DNA from 4 places in the Streptomyces sp. NPDC057474 genome. Region 3 is predicted to be linked to each of the others. Evidence: riboswitches for the same ligand, from Rfam matches in the RefSeq annotation. Region 3 holds a riboswitch; each other region holds the start of a gene.

Region 1 (4,140 bases), on a different contig from region 3:
ACGCCCAGGAGACCGCGCTGCTCGAAACCGGCGTCGAGGAACTCCTCCGCTACGACGGCCCCGTCGAGCTGGCCACCTGGCGCTTCGCGACCCAACCCCTCACCATCGGCGGGCAGGACATCGCCCCCGGCGACCCCGTCCTCGTCGTACTCGCGGCGGCCGACCGCGACCCGGCCCGCTTCGACGACCCCGACACCCTCGACCTCTCCCGCCGCGACAACCAGCACCTCGGCTACGGCCATGGCATCCACTACTGCCTGGGCGCCCCACTCGCCCGCCTCGAAGGCCAGACCGCGCTGGCGACGCTCCTCACCCGCCTCCCCGATCTGCGACTTGCAGTGGATTCAGCCGATTTGAGGTGGCGAGGAGGGCTCATCATGCGTGGATTGCGCACGCTTCCGGTGCAATTCACCCCGCAGGAGCGGCCCGTAAGCGGTCCGTAGCAGTACCCGGGCGGCCCGTAGCAGTACCCCATTCCGCGGCAGAAGATGACACTCCCTCAACTCTGTGATCTTCACGTGATCTGTGCTGCATTAACTTGTGACAACTGATCGACTGCCGATACGTTCACACGTCAGTGCGAAGGGGTCACCACACCCGTCGCACAGGCCCCTGCTGTCGTGTGAAAGGCAACCGCATGCTCTCCGGGAACGGTCGTCACCGTCGCCCCCGTCAGGCTCCGGCCCTCCTCGTCGCGGCCGGCGTGACCGGCTCGGCCATCGCGATCCCACTCCTCGGCGCCACCGGCGCGAGTGCGGCCAGCGGAACCACCTGGGACCAGGTGGCGGAGTGCGAGAGCGGCGCCTCCTGGAGCGCGGACACCGGGAACGGGCGCTACGGCGGCCTCCAGCTGACCCAGGCGAACTGGGAGAAGTACGGCGGCCTCGACTACGCGACAACCGCCGACCAGGCCAGCCGTTCCCAGCAGATAGCGGTGGCCGAGAAGGTGCTCGCCGACCAGGGCGTCGGTGTCTGGTCCACCTGCGGACTGCTCCACAATCTCGGCGGCGACTCCGGTTCCGCCGACGTGGACACGGGCGTCGCGGACGGCTCGGCGGGGTCGGGCAGTTCATCTGACTCGTCCGGTTCGTCTGATTCATCCACTTCCACCGACGAGGCCGAGTCGACAGACTCGGCCAAGTCCGCCGATTCGACCGGCTCCACCGGCTCCGGTGGAGCCGGCAGGTCGAGCGAATCGTCCGAAACATCAGAATCGCCGGAATCGTCCCCTGGTGTCTTCGAAGGTTCCACCAAGGCCGAAACCGGCACCGACTCGGACGACACCACGGACTCCGGCAGCGCCAACTCGGACAAGTCAGCACAGAGCGACAGCTCTTCGGCTGCCGATGACAGTGAAAGCGGCACCGGCCGCCATCGAGGCACCAGTGCCGACGAGGGTGCCGATGCGGACGCTGACGCCGACGCGGGCACGGACGCGGCCGACGGCTCCCGCGTCGACTCCACGCCCTCCGGCCGTCACGCCTCCCGTGACGGCGACGCGGCGCGAGAGGTCGCGGACGGCGCGTACACCGTCCGTGCGGGCGACAATCTGACGCGCATCGTGAACTCGCTCGGCCTGGATGGCGGGTGGCGGGAGCTGTACGCCGAGAACGAGGTCACGGTCGGAACTGACCCGGACCTTATCCTTCCCGGTCAGACCCTCGAAGTCGGTGCCGAAACGGGCGAAAAGTAGCGGCAGTTCGGGTCACGGTTCGCCCCTGAATGCCCGTTTTGATCTATGTGGGAGATGAATCACAGACCCCCTGATCGTCTTTGAAATTCGGGCAATCACCTGTTTACGGTCGTGACCGCTCGCCACAGCGGGCTCTTGCGGTCGGCACGCCGAATCCTGCCAGCGACCGCAAGGAACAGTCGTCGCGTCAAGCGCCGTAGGCAGGAGCGGGGGACCCAAGGTAAGTGCCGGGTCCGGCAGTTGCGGCCCTTCGGGGGCGTGCGTCCGGAACCGGCTTGGGGTGAAGCCGCGCAACGTCAGCCGAAAGGCGAGCGTGCGCGGCCGGGCAACTCAACCGGCCCGAACCCGACAGCTCACCTCGCAGGCGTCGGTGAGGGGATCACTCCATGCTGTTTTCCAGCAAGGGCAAGCACCGTCGCCCGTCCAAGGCGGCTCGTGCCATCGCCGTCGCCGGTGTCACCGGTGCCGCGGCCATCGCCGCCCCGCTGATGGCCGCCGGCAGCGCCTCCGCCGCCACCGCCTCCGAGTGGGACGCCGTCGCCCAGTGCGAGTCCGGCGGGAACTGGTCCATCAACACCGGCAACGGCTACTACGGCGGTCTGCAGTTCTCCGCCTCCACCTGGGCCGCCTTCGGCGGTACGCAGTACGCCTCCACCGCCAACCAGGCGAGCAAGGCCCAGCAGATCGCGGTCGCCGAGAAGGTCCTCGCGGGCCAGGGCAAGGGTGCCTGGCCGGTCTGCGGCGTCGGCCTGTCCGGCGCCTCGTACGACGGCGCCGCCGCCTCCAGCGGTAACTCGAACTCCAGCTCCTCCAGCTCGAACTCCGGCTCCTCCTCGCAGAAGAGCACCCAGGAGAGCACCGAGAAGAGCACCCAGGAGACCCGCGCCTCCCGCTCCTCCGAGCGCGCCACCGTCGAGACCCCCACCGGCAAGAAGGTCAAGAAGGGCGACGGCGAGTACAAGGTCGTCAGCGGTGACACCCTCAGCGCCATCGCCGAGGAGAAGAACGTCAAGGGTGGCTGGGAGAAGCTCTTCGAGCTGAACAAGGACATCATCGACGACGCCGACTTCATCTACCCGGGCCAGCAGCTCCACCTGAGCTGACCCACGGCGATCGCGACGGCCGCCGGACGCCTGCCATCCCCACGGCCGCCCCCACGGCCGGGCAGGCGGGGCAGGTTCAGCTGGGCCGAAAAATCAGGCCGCTCCCCAGCTGAACCACAGCCCGCTCACATCCGTGTCCTCCATAGTGAAGACCTCGTGAGGGCCGTCCCCCCGTCCCCACGGGCTCCCCGCCCCGGTGCGCATTCCCCCGTACGCACCGGGGCGGGGCTTTTCTTTGCCCGTCTCCCCGGGCCGCTCCCTCCTTCTGCCTCTCCTTCTGCTCTCCTTCCGCCTCTCCTTCCGTTCCTCCTTCTGTTCACTTTCTCGCCCACCCCCCTTTGTTCCGACCTGGAACAATAGGTACCGTCTCTCTGTCCACGGGACGGTCGGTCGGCTGCTGACGGCCCGGGGGCGGTTAGGCTCTAGTCGCAGGGCCCGTGGGCCCCGCACTTCCAGCGTCACATCCCATGAAGGAGATGCTCGTGCCGTCCATCGACGTCGTCGTAGCCCGGGAAATCCTGGACTCCCGAGGCAACCCCACGGTCGAGGTCGAGGTCGGCCTCGACGACGGCAGCACGGGTCGTGCCGCCGTTCCGTCCGGCGCCTCCACGGGTGCCTTCGAAGCCATCGAGCTCCGTGACGGCGACCCCAACCGCTATCTCGGCAAGGGCGTCGAGAAGGCCGTCCTCGCCGTGATCGAGCAGATCGGCCCGGAGCTCGTCGGCTACGACGCCACCGAGCAGCGCCTGATCGACCAGGCGATGTTCGACCTGGACGCCACCGACAACAAGGGCTCCCTCGGCGCCAACGCCATCCTCGGCGTCTCCCTCGCCGTCGCCCACGCCGCCTCCGAGGCCAGCGACCTCCCGCTCTTCCGGTACCTGGGCGGCCCGAACGCGCACCTGCTGCCCGTTCCGATGATGAACATCCTGAACGGCGGCTCGCACGCCGACTCCAACGTGGACATCCAGGAGTTCATGATCGCGCCCATCGGCGCGGAGTCCTTCTCCGAGGCCCTGCGCTGGGGCGCCGAGGTCTACCACACCCTCAAGAAGGTGCTGAAGACCAAGGGCCTGTCCACCGGCCTCGGCGACGAGGGCGGCTTCGCCCCGAACCTGGAGTCCAACCGCGCCGCCCTCGACCTCATTCTCGAGGCCGTCAAGGAGGCCGGTTACACCCCCGGCGAGCAGATCGCCCTCGCGCTGGACGTCGCCGCCTCCGAGTTCTACAAGGACGGCGTCTACACCTTCGAGGGCAAGGAGCGCTCCGCCGCCGAGATGACGGAGTACTACGCCGAGCTCGTCGAGGCGTACCCGCTCGTCTCCATCGAGGACCCGCTGTTCG
Region 2 (4,140 bases), on a different contig from region 3:
GGACGCCCAACCCGCAGCGCTTCCCGAAGGGACTGAAGCCGCTCGCCGACTCCGTGCACGCCCTCGGAATGCAGTTCGGCATCTGGGTCGAGCCCGAGATGGTCAACCCGGACAGTGAGCTGTACCGGGCGCACCCCGAATGGGCACAGTTCCAACCGGGACGAAAGCGGACGGAGCTGCGCAATCAGCTCGTACTCAATCTCGCGCGCGAGGACGTCCAGGAATACCTCTGGGAACGGCTGGACGCCCTCCTCTCCAGCGCGCCGATCGACTATGTGAAGTGGGACTTCAACCGCTGCTTCACCGATGCCGGCTGGCCCGGAGAGCCGTATCCGCAGAAGCTGTGGGTCGAGCACGTGCGCGCCTTCTACGCCCTGCTGGACCGGCTGCGGGCCGCGCACCCGGGGGTGGCGTTCGAGTCGTGCTCGGGCGGCGGCGGTCGTATCGACCTCGGGGTCATGGCGCGGACGGACCAGGTGTGGACGTCCGACAACACCGATCCGCTCGACCGGCTCGCCATCCAGCACGGCTTCAGTCAGATCCATCCGGCCCGGACCATGGCCGCGTGGGTCACCGACAGCCCGAACAACCAGCTCAACGGCCGGGTCAGCACGTTGCGGTTCCGCTTCGTCAGTGCCATGGCGGGTGTGCTCGGCGTCGGCGGTGACCTCACCGAGTGGGCGGAGGAGGAGCTGGCCGAGGCGCGGGGCTGGGTGGAGCTGTACAAGGAGATCCGGCCGGTCGTGCAGCGCGGCGACCTCTACCGGCTGCGGCCGCCGACGGGCGGGCTGAGCGCCGTGCAGTACGTCCACGGCGACGAGGTCGTCGTCCTCGCCTGGCTCCAGGCGCAGCACTACGGCGAGCCGCTCGCCCCGCTCCGGCTGCGCGGGCTCGACCCGACAGAAACGTACGAGTGTCGCGAAACGGGTGAATTGCACCGGGGTGCCGTGCTGTTGCATCACGGATTGCGGACGGGGCTGCGCGGTGATTTCGATGCGACAGTTATCCGCCTGCGTCGCACTTGAGTGAACTGTCCGATATGGAGTCGTAATTCCAACAAGCGCCGGAATAAAGCCTACTGGGTCGTAGGTGCGTGAGCAGCGTCATATTCGTGACGTTCCGCTGTCGTCATGTTCACGTAATTCGTAGGTGTTTCCAGGGTGGTTGGAAATTCCCAACACCGGTCTTTTACGGAGCGTGATCGTGAATTGATGTAAGGATCAGGGAGGAAGACGCACAGGAAGTCCCAATGGTTGTCTCTGTGGGCACAAGTCGCTTACGTTCGGCGTCAATCCGGACGGACGCCCAATCCTGCCGCCGACCGGAGCCGCGTACCGACCCGATCCACGGCAGGAGCGGGGGACCCACAGGTATTACCGCCTGTTCCGGTCTCCGGAACGGCTAGGGGTAAAGCCGTGCGCAAGCACGGCCGGGCATCTCCAGTCCGCACCCGACAGCTCACCTCGCAGGCGCCGGAGAGGAATTCACCATGCCCGCGAAGGGTAAGCACCGCCGTCCGAAGTCCCAGCGTTTCACCCGCTCCATCGCCGCCGCCGGGACCGGTGGCGCGGCGCTCGCGCTGCCGCTGATCGGAGCCGCCGGCGCCCATGCCGCGACCCCGACGGCCGCCGTTTCCGGTGTGTCCGAGAAGACGGTCGCGATCGCCACCGAGAAGGCCGCGGCCGAGGCGGGCGCACGGATCGAGCAGGCCGAGAAGGCCGCGCAGGCGGAGAAGACCGCCACCAAGAAGGCGGCGACCAAGACCTACTCGGTGAAGGTCGGCGACTACCTCTCGAGGATCGCGGACGAGCAGGACGTCGAGGGGGGCTGGAAGCAGCTCTACACGGACAACCGGGCGGCGATCGGCTCCGACCCGTCGCTGATCCATCCGGGTCTCAAGCTCAGCATCGGTGGCCGGGCGGCGTCGAGCGGTACGCCGCAGTCGTCGACGAAGCCCCAGCTGTCGCAGTCCTCCGAGTCGTCGAAGTCCTCCGAGTCGTCCCAGTCGTCGAAGTCCTCCGGCTCGTCGACGCAGGAGTCGAAGGACACCCAGGCGTCGACCTCCACGTCGAGCGGGCAGTCCTCGTCGTCCAACAGCTCCGGCTTCAGCCTGCCCATCCAGGGCGCCACCGTCGGCACCGCGTACAAGACCGCCGGCAGCATGTGGTCCAGCGGCTACCACACCGGCGTCGACTTCGTGGCTCCGACCGGGACCAGTCTCAAGGCCGTGGGCGCGGGCACCGTCGTCTCCGCCGGCTGGGGCGGCGCGTACGGCAACCAGGTCGTCATCAAGCTCGCCGACGGCTACTACGCCCAGTACGCCCACCTCTCCTCGATCTCCGTCTCCGCGGGGCAGTCCGTGAGCGGCGGTCAGCAGATCGGCCTCTCGGGCGCGACCGGCAACGTCACCGGGCCGCACCTCCACTTCGAGATCCGCACCACCCCCAACTACGGTTCGGACATGGACCCGCTGGCCTACCTTCGCTCGAAGGGCGTCAGCGTCTGAGGCTCTGCCGCCCGACCGCATCGAAGGCCGGACCCCGTGATCCCGGGGGCCGGCCTTCGGCGTTCCCGGCGGGCAGGCCTTCTTCCGTATCGCCTGGTCTCGCCGGGGCCCGTGGCGATTCATGATCACCGTATTGCGGTCTTGTGGCATGGCTGATCGAAGTCTCGACAGTGGTGCGAGTGTGAGGACACAGTGATCTCCGCAAGCGCTTTCTAAGCGTTGGGGGGTCTCCGTGTCCGGCGTCGACCGACGCACTGTCATCAAGGGCACCGCCGTCACTTCGGGCGGCGGCGCCGAATCTCGTGCTGGTCGGCGATCGGATCTTGTCGTGAGGCGTGTCCTCGGGAGCCGCGTTCTCGTGAGTACGGCGGTGGCCGTGGGGCTCCTGGCCGGCGCCACTCCGCCCGTGCTCGCCTCCGGTGAGCCGGACCTGGTGCGGCCCGATGACCGGCGGCTCGTCTACGAGGGCCACTGGAGCCGCACAGCCGAGGCCGCCGTCACCGTCAACTCCGGCTCCCGGCTGCGGTTCCGGTTCACGGGCGGCAGTGTCCGCGCCCAGTTCGACGCCACGTCGGTCACCGTGCCCGCGCAGATCTATGTGTCGGTGGACGGTGGCCCGAAGCGACTGTATGCCGTCGACCGGAGCGACCTCGACATCGGGGCGCCGGGGCGCGGACCGCATACCGTCGAGCTGTCCGTGAAGGACGTCTTCTCGCGGGCCAACCGGTGGACGCCGCCGCTGGAGACCGGGGTGGTGCTGACCGGGATCCGGGGACGCCTGCTGCCGCGACATGACGCCAGGAAAAGGGAGTTGGTTTTCTATGGCGACTCCATCACCCAGGGTGTCCTGGCCCTGTGCGCGGTCAACACCTCCGACTGCGCGGACGGCACGGCCGCCTACCCGACCCTCGTCGCCGACGCCCTGCACGCCTCGCTCACCCAGGTCGGGTTCGGGCGGCAGGGTGTGCTCAGGACCGGGAACGGGGGAGTGCCGGACGCCGGTTCCGCGTACGGCTGGAACCATGCGGGCTCACCGGCGCGTTCGGACCGGAACGCCGACGTGATCGTCGTGAACCAGGGCACCAACGACACGGCGTACGGTCCGGCCGAGTTCCGCCCCGCCTACCGTGCCTACCTGGTCCGGATGCGGACGGCCGCACCGCACGCCCGCATCCTCGCGCTGCGCCCGTTCGACGGGTCGCACGCCGACGACATCGCCGCCGTGGTCGACGAACTCGCCGACCGGCGCACGGAGTTCGTCGACACGACCGGCTGGCTCTCGGCGGCGGACGGGGACTTCCACGACACCGTCCATCCGAGCGCCCAGGGCCACCTCAGGGTGGCCGACCGACTCATCTCCCTTCTGGACAAGGAGCGTTAGTGCGTACTGTTCGACGCCGAAGAACCGTCGTCCTCACCGCGGCCGCCCTGCTGGCCGGACTCTTCTCCGCGCCCGCCGGCCACACCGCCGAGACACCGCGTAGGGTCGTGGAGAACCTGGACCGAGGCCTGGTCGCCGTCCCGTCCGGTGGAGGCACCTTTCTCAGCTGGCGGCTGCTAGGCACGGACTACGCCCGGTACGGCGACGCGATCGCGTTCAACGTGTACAAGGGCGGCAAGCGGCTGAACCGGGT
Region 3 (4,140 bases):
CCGTCGGCCGGAACGGTTTCCGGCCCGGCCCTCATCAGCCCACCGGCCGCACCGGCTCTCCGCCCCTCCATCAGCACACCCGGCTCTCCGCCCTGCACTCGCCCGTCGGCCGGACCAGTTCTCTCTCCCCCTCAGCCGCCCACCGGGCCGGACCGGCCCTTCACCGCCCCCGCCCCCGCCCCCGCTCCCACCCCGTCAATAGCCCACTCGGCCCCGCCGAGTAGCCCCGTGCTCCACCCCCGGAAACCCTGTATCCGTGGGGCAGCGAGAGGGGGTGGAGGGTGTGAGAGAGCCGGGTGGGCGGCGGTTCTCGTACGCCCGTACGCTCGCCCGCGTCATTCCCGTCCTCCTGATCGCCACGGGCCTCTTCTACGACCACTTCACCCCGCGCGAGTTCACGGCGGTCCCCTTCTTCACCGCGGCGCCCCTTGTGGCGGCCCCGCTCTTCTCACTGCACGGCACGGTGATCACCGGCGTCGCCTCGGTCGCCGGCATCACCGCCGTACGCCTCCACTACGGCGACACAAGCCACGTGGACGCGATCACCGAGATCGCCACGGTGGCCACCGTGGCCGTACTTGCCGTACTGATCAACCGCCTCGTCCGCCGCAGTGACGCCCGGCTCGCCACCGCCCGCGAGATCGCCGAGGCGGCGCAGCGGGCCGTACTGCCGGTGCCGCAGGAGCGGATCGGCGGGCTGGAGATCGCCGCGCGGTACGAGGCGGCGCAGGCGGAGGCGTCGATCGGGGGCGATCTGTACGCGGTGCAGGACTCGCCCCACGGCGTACGGCTGATCGTGGGCGATGTGCGCGGCAAGGGGCTGGGGGCGGTGTCGGCGGTGGCGGTGTTGATCGGCGCGTTCCGGGAGGCGGCCGAGCAGGAGTCGACGCTCGAAGCGGTCGCCCAGCGGCTGGAACGGGCGCTGGCGCGGGAGGCGACGCGGCGGGAGACCGCGCGACGGGACGCGGCCGTGGAGCACGAGGGGTTCGTCACGGCCGTCCTGGCGGAGTTCCCGCACGGCGCCGGCCGCGCCCGGATCGTCAACCGAGGCCACCCGTCACCCCTGCTGCTGTACGCCGACGGCACCCTGTGCACCCTGGGCGCCCCGCAGCCCGCGCTCCCGCTCGGCATGGAAGACCTGGGCACCTGGCCCGACCGCGCGGAAGAGACCGGATTCCCGCCCGGCGCCACGCTGCTCTTCTACACCGACGGCCTCTCCGAGGCGCGGGACGCGCGCGGCGTCTTCTACGACCCGGCCGAGCGCCTGTCCGGCCGTATCTTCTCCGCCCCGCGCGCCCTGTTGACGACCCTCGCGGAAGAGGTACGCCGACACACGGGCGACCGTACGACGGACGACATGGCCCTCCTGGCGGTCCGCCGCCCCTGACGCCCATGTGTTTCGTGTGGCTGCCCGCACGTCTCTCTCACATCTCTCACGATCGATATCACCGAGCGTGTCCGTTCGACCGTCCTCCGTATAACAACTGACGTACCGTCAGGATATTTGTTACTCCTGAGGAAAGGTCAACTCGCCCGTCTTCCGCCGCTCATGACCCGTAAAGTCCAGCGCGAAAGCCGGAACGATCATTCGGAACAGCTTGGAATGGAGTACTCGCGTCTATTAACGTTCGATAACGCAGCGCGGTCGTCCCAGCCGTCACAAGAGACGGCTCCGTGCTCACGCGCCGAATCCCGCAAGGGAACCGGGGAACCACCACCCTGGGGTGAATCGCACGGAAACCGTCGTGGCAGTACGCACGACCGGTTTACGCGCGTAGGAGACCTTCCTGCTCCGAACCCGTCAGCTAACCCGGTAGGCGAGAAGGAAGGAAGGAGCACGCCCACGTGGCGTCGAACCGGTCCGCGACCGAAGCCCCGTTCGTACCGAGCCAACGCGACGGCGAGAGCCAGACGTTCGGCTACGGCAGCTACAACAGCGACAACGAGGGCCCCTGGCAGGAGTGGAATCCCAGCGAGGAGACCACTCGCCCCGTTCGCGGCCGGCACCGCGTCGCCAAGCCGCGCGGTGGACTCGCCCGTGGCGGACTGGCCCGCAGCTCCACGGTTCTCGGCGTCGGTGTCATAGCCGCCGTCGGCGGCGCCGGTATGGCCAGCGCGCAGTCCGGCAAGGCCCCGGTGTCCATATCGATGCCCGACATGCCGAACGTCGGCTCGGTCTTCGAGGACGAGGCCGAGGAGCCGGAGCCGGAGGCCTCCAGGTCCCCGCTCAGCAGCGCCGGCCTGAGCGCCGCCGACACCGAGCAGGGCACGGCGGACGCCGGCGAGGCGCTGCGCGCCCGCATCATGGCGCAGGCCGAGTCCCAGCAGGACGCCTTCGACAAGGCCGCCGCCGAGGCCGCCCAGACCGCCGCCGCGGACAAGGCCGCCGAGCAGGCCGCCAAGGAGAAGAGGGAAGCCGAGGCCAAGGAGGCCGCCGCCAAGAAGAAGGCGGCCGAGGAAGCCGAGCAGAAGAAGGAAGCCGAGCGCCTCGCGGCCCTCGCCAAGCAGTTCACGCTTCCGACCTCCTCGTACACCCTCACCTCCACCTTCGGCCAGGCCGGCCCCTACTGGTCCTCCGGCTACCACACCGGCCTCGACTTCGCCGCCCCCACCGGAACCCTCATCAAGGCTGTCCACAGCGGCACCATCACGCAGGCCGGCTACGAGGGTTCCTACGGCTACAAGACCGTCCTCACCCTCGATGACGGCACCGAGATCTGGTACGCCCACCAGTCCTCCATCGGCGTCAGCGTCGGCCAGAAGGTCGCCACCGGCGATGTCATCGGCCGTGTGGGCGCCACGGGTAACGTCACCGGCGCCCACCTCCACATGGAGGTCCATTCCGGCGGCTCCGCCAGCGGCATCGACCCGGCGGCGTGGCTGCGCAGCAAGGGCCTGAACCCGTAGAGCCGGTGAGAGCCGGTGTGAGAGCCGCTTAGAACCAGCAACTCCCGCAGGGCAGGGCCGTTGGGCCCGCAGACCCCGGCATGACGAACGCCGCGTAAGTCCGTGAGGATCGCGCGGCGTTCGTCGTGCCGGGGCAGGGCAGGGCCGGGCAGGTTCGGAGGACGGGTCAGGTCGGGCGGCGGGCCAGGGCGGGCGGACCGTTGGACGGGCGGGCCGTCGAGAGGGAGGCCGCACGAGCCGTTGGCCGAGTGGCACGCACCGTTGGCCGGGACTACGCGCTGTTGGCTGGGCCGAGCGCGCCGCTGCCGAGAACCGCACGCGCCCTCCTCCCTCCCCCCTCCCCCTCCCGTGGTCCCTCTCCCTCCCCTCCTCCCCCTCCCTCTCCCCGCCCAGTGGCTTCACGCACTGTTCACGCTGGGGCGGAATGCGGGCGTCCGCCTCGCCGGTTGACGTTGGACATGACTTCTCTTCGAAAGCTGGGCACGTCCGACATCGAGGTCTTCCCGCTCTCCCTCGGCGGCAATGTCTTCGGCTGGACCGCAGACGAGGCACAGTCCTTCGCGGTCCTCGACGCCTACGCGGCCGCCGGCGGCAACTTCGTCGACACGGCCGACTCCTATTCGGCGTGGGTCGAGGGCAACAAGGGCGGTGAGTCCGAGGAGACCATCGGCAAGTGGGTCAAGTCGCGCGGCAACCGGGCCGACGTGGTCATCGCGACCAAGGTGAGCCAGCACCCCGAGTACCAGGGCCTGACGGCGGCCAACATCAAGGCCGCGGCCGACGCCTCCCTCGCCCGCCTCGACACGGACTACATCGACCTCTACTACACCCACTTCGACAAGCCCGAAGTGCCCGTCGAGGAGATCATCACCGCCCTCGACGACCTGGTGAAGGCCGGCAAGGTCCGCGCGCTAGCCGCGTCCAACATCACCTCCGAGCGCCTGAAGGCCTCACTGGACTTCTCGGCCGCCGAAGGACTGGCCCGCTATGTGGCGATCCAGCCCCACTACAACCTGGTCTCCCGGGACACCTACGAGGGCTCCCTCCAGGCAGTCGCCGCCGATTACGGCCTCTCCGCCGTCCCGTACTTCGCCCTCGCCAAGGGCTTCCTCACGGGCAAGTACCGCCCCGGCACGACGGTCGACAGCCCCCGGGCCGCAGGTGCAGGGGCCTACCTCGAAACCCCGGCCGGCCCCCGTGTCCTCACCGCGCTCGACGAAATCGCCGAGTCCC
Region 4 (4,140 bases), on a different contig from region 3:
AAAGCGGAAAGGCCTGAAAGGCCACCCGCACACACACCGAAGGGCTCGTCAGATTTATCGGGCGAGCCCTTCGCCTTTTCGCCCTGTTTTCGTTCTGTGGGCAGCAGAAAAAATGCCCCTCGAAATTCTTCCCTCTTTGTATACGGCTTCCGTGTTAATGCCGCAGGCTCGGCATGTTTACGGGGCGTTGCGAAGTCCTCACACGGTCCGGGCGCTCCGCCCCGCCGGCCCCGCCCGGAAATCGGAGCCGGTGCGCGGCGGTGGCACGCTCGGTGTGCAGGGACGTGATCGTCCGGGCCCGGTCGCCGTCGCCGCGCGCGACCGCGTCCACGATGCCGCCGTGCTCCGCCCAGGACTCCACGGGATTGGCCGGCGCCTCGATCGCGTACATCCAGGCGATCTTGTGCCGCAGCTGGGCGAGTGTCGAGGTCAGGGCGGGGCTGCCGGACGCCTGTGCGAGCGTCTCGTGGAACCAGCCACCCAGGGAGCGCAGATCCTCGCTGTTGCCCCTCCTGGCCCGCTCCTGGCCCAGTCTGACCAGGCCGCGCAGCACCTTGAGATGCGCCTCCGTGCGGCGCTGCGCGGCGCGGGCGGCGCCCAGCGGCTCCAGCAGCATGCGCATCTCCAGCAGGTCGGCGGCCTCCTGCTCGGTCGGCTCGGCGACGCACGCGCCGGCGTGCCGGCGGGTCACCACGAAGCCCTCGGCCTCCAGCGTGCGCAGCGCCTCGCGCACGGGGACCCGGCTGACGCCGTACCGGCGAGCGAGCAGTTCCTCGGTGAGACGGCTGCCGCGCTCGTAGACACCCGCGACGATGTCATCACGGATCGCCGTGCATACCGAATGCGCCGGAATACGCATGACCGACCTCCGCCTTAATCCCCGTGAAACGTCGATGATTGACGTGTGTTCCAGCGACTCTATTGCAGCGAGCCGGAATTTCCGATGGCGGGCCGGAATCCAGGGATATTTTTTGGACAGGAGGTACGTCACAACGCGGAAAGCCCCGGCTCGGTGAGCCGGGGCCTCCTGGGAAGCGTCGAGCGGTGCGTCAGACGTTCACGCCGTGCGAGCGCAGGTACGCGGCGGGGTCGATGTCCGAGCCGTACTCGGCCGTCGTCCGTGCCTCGAAGTGCAGATGCGCGCCGGTGACGTTGCCGGTCGCCCCGGAGAGGCCTATCTGCTGGCCGGGGGTGACCGTCTGGCCGACGGAGACGCCGATTGACGACAGGTGGCCGTACTGCGTGTACGTGCCGTCGGTCATCTTGATGACGATGTTGTTGCCGTACGCGCCACCCCAGCCCGCCTCGACGACGGTGCCGGAGCCGACCGCGTGGACGGCGGTGCCGGACGCGGCGTGGAAGTCGACGCCGGTGTGGCTGCCGGAGGACCAGACGGCGCCGCCGGCCTTGTAACCGGTGGAGATGTACGAGCCGTTGATGGGGGAGACATAGGTGTTGAGGCGCTCGCGCTCGGCCGCGCGGGCGGCGCGGGCCTTGATCTCCTCGCGCTCCTTGGCGACGGCACGTTCCTGCTCGGCCTTCTCGGCGGCGGCCTTCCTGGCCTCCTCCTGCGCCTTCTTCTTGACCGCGGCCACCTCGGCGGCCTGCTGCTGGGCGGCGGCCTGGGCGTCGACCTGATCGGCGACCGTGTCACCGAGGACGATGATCTGGTTCAGGCCGGTCTGCTCGACGGCGGGCTCCTCCGCGGCGAGCGCGGGAGCGGCCAGGGTGCCGATGACACCGGTGGTGGTGAGAGCGGCGACGCCCACGTTCCTCGTGGTCGTGCGCTGCACACGGCCGGGACGGCGGTGCTTCCCGGGGGCGCGGGTGAACGCCATGAAGTGGCTGGTCCTTTCCTTCCTTCTCGCCTACCGGGTTAGCTGACGGGTTCGGAGCAGGAAGGTCTCCTACGGCTGCCCCTCGTTTCGCGTCGCTCGCGAAGGGCACCCGATTCACCCCAGGGACTGCAGTGGGTCCCCGGCTCCCCTGGCTCGCGCCATGCGGGGACTCGGCGATGACTGTCCGGTGCCGCGGCTGCGGCGAACTTCTGACGAACAGCCGGACTGACGCTAAGTGGGCCGTCTTCGAAATAACAAACGGATCACAGGTTTTGTTAAGTACGCCACAGGTCAGACACACAACCTCCGCCATCAATACGGACAAAGGGGAGCCCTGGTGACTCTTCAGTCACCAGGGCCCCACAGGCCCGCGTCCTCTGTCCGATTTCTACTCGGCAGGTACGACGGTGACTTCACCGATTCCGAGGGCCCTGACCGGCTCCTCGATCTGCGCGGCGTCCCCGACGAGGACGGTCACCAGACGGTCCACCGGGAAGGCGCTCACGGCGGCCGCCGTGGCCTCCACCGTGCCGGTGGCGGCGAGTTGGCGGTACAGCGTCGACTGGTAGTCGTCCGGCAGGTACTGCTCGACCTGGTCGGCCAGCGTGCTCGCCACGGCCGCGGCCGTCTCGAACTTGAGGGGGGCGACCCCGACCAGGTTCTGCACGGCGACGTCACGCTCGGCGTCGGTCAGGCCCTCGGCGGCGAGGGTGCGCAGCACCGTCCACAGGTCGTCGAGCGCCGGCCCGGTGTTCGGGGTGTCGACGGAGCCGCTGATGGCGAGCATCGCCGTGCCCGAGCCGTCGGGGGCGGAGCGCAGCGACTGGCCGAACGCGCGCACACCGTAGGTGTAGCCCTTCTCCTCGCGCAGCACGCGGTCCAGGCGCGAGGTGAGGGTGCCGCCGAGGCAGTAGGTGCCGAGCACCTGGGCCGGCCACACGCGGTCGTGCCGGTCGGCGCCCACCCGGCCGATGAGCAACTGGGTCTGGACGGAACCGGGGCGGTCCACGATGATCACGCGCCCGGCGTCGTCGGCGCTCACCGACGGCACGGGGCGCGGCTTGGCCGGGGAGCCGGTCCAGGCGCCCAGGGTCTCGCCGAGCAGCGCGTCGAGATCGACTCCGGTGAGGTCGCCGACGACCACGGCGGTGGCCGTCGCGGGACGCACGTGCCGCTCGTAGAAGGCGCGTACGGCCGCGGAGTCGATGCCCTCCACGGTCTCCTCGGTGCCCTGGCGGGGCCGCGACATGCGGGACGTGGCCGGGAACAGCTGCTTGTAGAGCTCCTTGGCGGCCCGGCGGCCCGGGTTGGCGGTCTCGTGCGGGATCTCGTCGAGCCGGTTGGCCACCAGCCGCTCGATCTCGCTGCCCTCGAACGCGGGGGCCCGCAGGGCGTCGGCGAGCAGGCCGAGCGCCTTCGCCAGCCGCGACACGGGCACTTCGAGGGACAGACGCACGCCGGGATGGTCGGCGTGCGAGTCGAGGGTGGCGCCGCAGCGCTCCAGCTCGGCGGCGAACTCCTCGGCCGTGTGCTTGTCGGTGCCTTCGGAGAAGGCCCTGGTCATGATGGTGGCGACGCCGTCGAGGCCGTTCGGCTCGGCATCCAGGGGCGCGTCGAGGAGGACCTCCACGGCGACGACCTGCTGGCCGGGGCGATGGCAGCGCAGCACGGTCAGGCCGTTGTCCAGAGTGCCGCGCTCGGGCGCCGGGAACGCCCAGGGCCTGGCCTCGCCGGCCTGGGGCTGCGGGTGGAAGTCCATGGTCGCGAGCTCGGTCACTTCGCCGACTCCTCGTTCTCGTCGGTGGTTTCGGCGGCCTCCGCCTCGGCGGCTTCCTCTTCGCCGGCTTCCTCTTCGCCGGCTTCCTCTTCGCCGGCGACGGGCTCATACACGAGCACCGCGCGATTGTCGGGCCTGAGGCGCGCCTTGGCGATCTCCTGGACCTCGTCGGCCGTCACCTCGAGGACGCGGTCGACGGCGGTGAGGGCGAGCTTCGGGTCGCCGAACAGGACCGCGTACCGGCACAGTTCGTCGGCGCGGCCCGCGACCGTGCCGAGCCGGTCCAGCCACTCGCGCTCCAACTGGGCCTGGGCGCGCTCCATCTCCTCCTCCGTGGGGCCCTCCGCGGCGAACCGGGCGAGCTCCTCGTCGACGGCGGCCTCGATGACGGGCACCTCGACGTCACCGGAGGTCTTCACGTCCAGCCACGCCACGGAGGGGGCGCCGACCAGCCGCAGCAGGCCGAACCCGGCCGTCACGGCCGTGCGGTCACGGCGTACGAGCCGGTTGTAGAGGCGGGAGGAC

What was found. A riboswitch is a leader RNA that binds a small molecule or an ion and turns the genes downstream of it on or off. The one in region 3 is predicted to bind cyclic di-AMP.
Region 1: linked by a shared signal. The riboswitch ahead of ACFU53_RS18015 (transglycosylase family protein) and the one ahead of ACFU53_RS28385 (M23 family metallopeptidase) in region 3 are both predicted to bind cyclic di-AMP.
Region 2: linked by a shared signal. The riboswitch ahead of ACFU53_RS19180 (M23 family metallopeptidase) and the one ahead of ACFU53_RS28385 (M23 family metallopeptidase) in region 3 are both predicted to bind cyclic di-AMP.
Region 4: linked by a shared signal. The riboswitch ahead of ACFU53_RS24555 (M23 family metallopeptidase) and the one ahead of ACFU53_RS28385 (M23 family metallopeptidase) in region 3 are both predicted to bind cyclic di-AMP.

Annotation. Positions count from the first base shown of each region.
Region 1 is NZ_JBHVDX010000055.1:14,927-19,066, reverse strand. It holds gene ACFU53_RS18025 (cytochrome P450) at 1-443, shown strand, start outside; gene ACFU53_RS18020 (transglycosylase family protein) at 638-1,693, shown strand; cyclic di-AMP (ydaO/yuaA leader) riboswitch at 1,876-2,075, shown strand; gene ACFU53_RS18015 (transglycosylase family protein) at 2,080-2,796, shown strand; gene eno (phosphopyruvate hydratase) at 3,279-4,140, shown strand, end outside.
Region 2 is NZ_JBHVDX010000061.1:7,095-11,234, reverse strand. It holds gene ACFU53_RS19185 (alpha-galactosidase) at 1-1,025, shown strand, start outside; cyclic di-AMP (ydaO/yuaA leader) riboswitch at 1,327-1,485, shown strand; gene ACFU53_RS19180 (M23 family metallopeptidase) at 1,490-2,506, shown strand; gene ACFU53_RS19175 (GDSL-type esterase/lipase family protein) at 2,865-3,887, shown strand; gene ACFU53_RS19170 (hypothetical protein) at 3,887-4,140, shown strand, end outside.
Region 3 is NZ_JBHVDX010000119.1:7,658-11,797, forward strand. It holds gene ACFU53_RS28380 (PP2C family protein-serine/threonine phosphatase) at 257-1,387, shown strand; cyclic di-AMP (ydaO/yuaA leader) riboswitch at 1,674-1,835, shown strand; gene ACFU53_RS28385 (M23 family metallopeptidase) at 1,846-2,907, shown strand; gene ACFU53_RS28390 (aldo/keto reductase) at 3,366-4,140, shown strand, end outside.
Region 4 is NZ_JBHVDX010000091.1:18,317-22,456, reverse strand. It holds gene ACFU53_RS24560 (GntR family transcriptional regulator) at 155-859, opposite strand; gene ACFU53_RS24555 (M23 family metallopeptidase) at 1,050-1,838, opposite strand; cyclic di-AMP (ydaO/yuaA leader) riboswitch at 1,852-2,024, opposite strand; gene ACFU53_RS24550 (M16 family metallopeptidase) at 2,227-3,615, opposite strand; gene ACFU53_RS24545 (M16 family metallopeptidase) at 3,612-4,140, opposite strand, start outside.